Regions from separate parts of the Metabacillus mesotrionivorans genome, predicted to be linked through region 2. Evidence: a T-box and tRNA genes for the amino acid it is inferred to sense, from the RefSeq annotation. Region 2 holds a T-box; the other holds one or more tRNA genes.
The links. The T-box of region 2 lies ahead of pheS (phenylalanine--tRNA ligase subunit alpha). A T-box ahead of a tRNA ligase gene usually reads a tRNA of that ligase, here a tRNA-Phe.

Region 1 (2,401 bases), on a different contig from region 2:
GAAGCTTCTGTCCGTCTTTTCCTTCTTGCTTCGTTTTTTTGTCGCCTTTAAACATGGAAGAATCTTCAACCACTTCTGTTTCATAGGCAATGGCTTCTTTTTTTGAAACCTCTTCTTTTACTAGGACATTTGTAAAAGGCTTGTAGTCTTTTACGTTCAGTTCTTCACCAGGCTTGATCACATTTTCATCTGAGAGACCCGGATTAAGAGCAAGCAGTTCTTCAACAGATAGCTTGTATTCAGAAGCGACCTTTGAAAGGACATCTTCATCTTTTACTTTGTGTGTTTTCTCTTCGAGCGTGCCTTTTGCAAGAAGCTTTACGCCTTCCTGTGCCGTCAGCATCTCTTCAGGAGAAATTTTTTCCTCTGAAATTGAAACTTTTCCCGAGAATGAAACGTCTAGTATACGAGATTCATTTTCTTTTAATGGCTGAAGCGGCTGTGGGGACTGCTTCATTTTCTCGGCCTGTTCTACCTGTTCAGCCGGAACGTACTTGGCTTTGTAAGCTTTTAGAACTCTCTCTGCTTCATCTTTGTTCTTGAAGTAGCCGACAGTCTGATTATCTATTTTAAGTAAAGCTGCGTCTGCTGCTACATTAAGCTCTTCTTTAAGCTTGGCAAGAGTTTCCTCGTTGCTTGCAGCAGGACGGAACATTTGCTCAGGGATTACTTCCATCTCTTCAACCGTTAATTGATAATCTTTATACTCTTTTTTGGCCTCTTCAATCTTTTGCTTTGAAAGGTCATCAATTAACTGCTGACTGTCTACCGTTCCTATTCTTTCGCCGTCCAGATAAATATGGTAAACGGTCTCAAGATTTTCCTCTGCAGAAGCATTCATGCCGAATGTCATGGCGCCTGCAAAAGTCAGACCGAATAATGCCTTCTTTATAGTGCTGTTTGTATGCTTCACGTTGTTTCCAACGAATCCAGTTATGCGCTTAAACACGATACAATTTCCTCCCAATTGACCACTGATCAGTACTTTATCTATCATCTATATAAGCCTATAGTGCTATGTTTGCGGATTTCTTTTTTAGCCACTCTACTAACCTACCATATTATCAGACTATTACCTAGCCATTTTCAAAAATGTAACATTTCTGTATTATTGATGTCATATTTTAGATTTTGATGTAAAAATTTGCACTTTTATGTAACGGTTATGCGACTATAGGCATAACAAAAAAGACATGCATCCGATTAAGGATCATGTCTTTTTTGTCGTGTTCGTATCGGTGTCCAGCTCCAGCACCCAACTCCTCTGCCAGAACAAACTGCCCCAAAAAGTCAAACCCGGACTTTTCGGTTCAGTTCTTATCTGGCTTTCGGAGCTAAACGGGTGCTTCCGCTTTTCGATGTAGTGGCTTGGGACGGAATCGAACCGCCGACACAAGGATTTTCAGTCCTTTGCTCTACCGACTGAGCTACCAAGCCGAAGTATGTATGGATCAGCGATTATCTGCCGACCTAAATTATTATAGTTCAATAACAGCTCAAACACAAGACTATTTTAAAAATAATTAAAAAATCGAAAGGGACGGATCCCTTTCGATTCAATGGCTTAGCTGTATACGCTTCTTACAACGTTTGTCTGCGTTCTGTCAGGACCGACAGAGAAGACGGAAAGCGGAATGCCAGTAAGCTGCGATACGCGCTCGATGTAGTTGCGTGCGTTCTGCGGAAGTTCTCCGAGGTCGCGTACGCCTGTGATGTCTTCTGTCCAGCCTGGAAGCTCTTCGTATACCGGCTCGCATTCAGCAAGGACTTTAAGGCTTGCAGGGAATGATTCCATGATTTCGCCTTTGTATTTGTATGCTGTACAGATTTTCAGTGTTTCAATGCCTGTCAGAACGTCAATTGAGTTAAGGGACAGGTCTGTGATTCCGCTGACGCGGCGTGCGTGGCGGACAACGACGCTGTCAAACCAGCCGACACGGCGCGCGCGGCCTGTTGTTGTTCCGTACTCGCGTCCGACTTCACGGATCTGGTGGCCGATTTCGTTATCAAGTTCTGTCGGGAACGGACCGTCTCCAACACGTGTTGTGTAGGCTTTGGATACGCCGACAACGTGGTTGATTTTCGTCGGGCCGACGCCTGAACCGATCGTTACGCCGCCTGCAACAGGGTTTGATGATGTAACAAACGGATATGTTCCCTGGTCGATATCAAGCATAACGCCCTGTGCACCTTCAAACAGCACGCGTCTGCCGCCGTCAAGAGCATCGTTCAGTACAACGGCTGTATCGCAGACGTATTGTTTGAACTGCTGGCCGTACTCATAGTACTCATCAAGAATTTCTTCCATTGTGAAGCCTTCTGTTTCATAGTACTTTTCAAGCATGCGGTTCTTTTCTTCAAGGTTGCGTGCAAGCTTTTCTTCAAATGCTTCACGGTCAAG
Region 2 (2,401 bases):
GTAAAATTTGCAGCTGCTTTTACATAGGTACGTTACACTCCAGTGGACTGAAGCGGAAGGCACTTGACTCCTGCGGGATGAAGAGGGCACTGAAGATCCCGCAAGAGCAGCGAGGAAGCTTCAGGCACTCCTCGCGGAAAGCAAGTGACTGGGGCGAAAGGGAACGGGTATGATTTGAGATTTATATTCAGCATAAAAACAGCCGAAAAATAAAAAAGAGGGGAATGAGCCCGCGTCCTCTTTAGCATGAGAAGTAAGTTCCTGGGGCGGAAAGGAACGGGTATAAGTTTAGAACCAGAAGTTCTTCTAAAGCTTGTGATAAAAACAAAAGAAAAAAATGGGCAGGAAAACCCAACAGCAAAAGGAGCAGGACAATTGAAGCGAATTGAATCCGTACAAAATCAAAAAGTTAAACAATGGCGCAAACTTCACACAAAAAAAGAACGTGATGCATCAGGCACATTTTTAATAGAAGGCATGCATCTCGTGGAAGAAGCCATCAAAAATAAATCAGATATAAAAGAACTGATCCTGTCAGAAGAAACAGCCATCCCAAAACACTGGGATCTAGACAGTCTGTCCATCATTTACGTAACAAAAGAAATCTTGAAAGCCATTTCCGAAACAGAAACCCCCCAGGGTGCTGCAGCCGTTTGCATCCAGAAGGACAGCGGAAGCATAAGCACATGGAAAAAAGTCATTCTGATTGATGCGCTTCAGGATCCGGGGAACCTTGGAACCATTATCCGGACTGCCGATGCAGCAGGTCTTGACGGCGTCATTCTCGGGGATGGGACAGTTGATCCGTATAACTCAAAAGCAGTGCGCTCCTCACAGGGCTCCATTTTCCATATACCGGTTGTAAGAAAAAAAATAGATGAAGCCATTTCAGAACTGAAGCAGAATGAAGTGTCCATTTACGGAACCTCCCTGCAGAACGGATCCGATTACAGAAAAGCAGAAACCTCCGGACATTTTGCCCTGCTTATCGGCAATGAAGGCAGCGGGGTAAGGGAGGAATGGCTGTCCCTTACCGACCAGAACCTGTACATCCCGATTCTTGGAAAAGCTGAATCCTTAAACGCCGGAGTTGCTGCCGGGATCCTGATGTATCACCTTGTGAAATAGGCAAAAGCGTGGTTGCATCGCCATCATGAATTCATTATAATAAAAGACAGTTACATACCATGAACAGCGTTGACAGAGAAGAGTAGTCTGCGAAAGCGTCAATCAGGGAGAAAATGCCGGTGACTGTGAGCATTTTTTTGACAGCAGCAGATGAATTCACCTCTTTAGCTGACACCAGGACCATCCGGAAAAATCCCGGGTGTAAAGGTGCTCCGGATCCTATCCGTTATTTATGAACGAAGTGAACAGCATGTTTTTTTGCTGTTAACAAGGGTGGTACCGCGACTGTCAACTCGTCCCTTTTTTGGACGGGTTTTTTATTTTGTTCAAAAAAAATCAGGAATCATCTGAAATAAAAGGAGGAAAAAACGATGCAGGAGCAATTAAAACAGCTTCAGCTTGAAGCGCTTGAAAAAATTCAGGCAGCAAATGATTTAAAGAGCCTGAATGAGATCCGTGTATCATATTTGGGTAAAAAAGGGCCAATTACAGAAGTTCTTCGCGGGATGGGCAAACTTTCTGCAGAAGAGCGCCCGCTGATGGGAGCTTTGGCCAACGAGGTGCGCGAGAGCATTGCCACAAGCATTTCGGCTAAACAGGAAGGACTTGAGGAAGCGGCAGTTGAAGAGAAGCTTGCAGCTGAAACGATCGATGTGACACTTCCGGGGCGTCCTGTACGCACGGGCAATCATCATCCGATTACGTCTGTCATTGAGGAAATCGAAGACCTTTTCCTTAACATGGGTTATTCCGTAGAAGAAGGCCCTGAGGTAGAGACGGATTATTTCAACTTTGAAGCGCTGAATCTTCCAAAAGGACACCCGGCGCGTGATATGCAGGATTCTTTCTACATAACGGAAGAAACGCTGCTTCGTACTCATACGTCACCTGTTCAGGCAAGAACGATGCAGAAATACAAAGGTCAGGGACCAGTGAAAATCATTTGTCCGGGCAAAGTATACCGCCGAGATAATGATGATGCGACACATTCACACCAGTTCACGCAAATTGAGGGACTTGTCATTGACGAGAACATCAGCATGAGTGATCTGAAAGGAACACTTGAGGCTTTTGCTAAAAAGATGTTCGGCGAAGAGCGCGAAATCCGTCTGCGCCCAAGCTTTTTCCCGTTTACAGAGCCTTCAGTTGAAGTCGATGTTTCATGCTTCGTGTGCGGCGGCAAAGGCTGCAGTGTTTGCAAAAAGACTGGCTGGATTGAAATTCTCGGTGCAGGAATGGTTCATCCGAATGTGCTTGAGATGGCCGGGTTTGA

Region 1: it has a tRNA-Phe gene. The T-box ahead of pheS (phenylalanine--tRNA ligase subunit alpha) is inferred to sense a tRNA for this amino acid. The anticodon was not compared.

What each region holds. Positions count from the first base shown of each region.
Region 1 is NZ_JBQMFF010000005.1:34,300-36,700, reverse strand. Features, by position in the region: gene ACTSEZ_RS14430 (peptidoglycan DD-metalloendopeptidase family protein) at 1-949, opposite strand, end outside; tRNA gene ACTSEZ_RS14425 (tRNA-Phe) at 1,365-1,437, opposite strand; gene ACTSEZ_RS14420 (adenylosuccinate synthase) at 1,565-2,401, opposite strand, start outside.
Region 2 is NZ_JBQMFF010000004.1:222,026-224,426, forward strand. Features, by position in the region: gene ACTSEZ_RS13365 (TrmH family RNA methyltransferase) at 376-1,128, shown strand; T-box leader at 1,189-1,432, shown strand; gene pheS (phenylalanine--tRNA ligase subunit alpha) at 1,500-2,401, shown strand, end outside.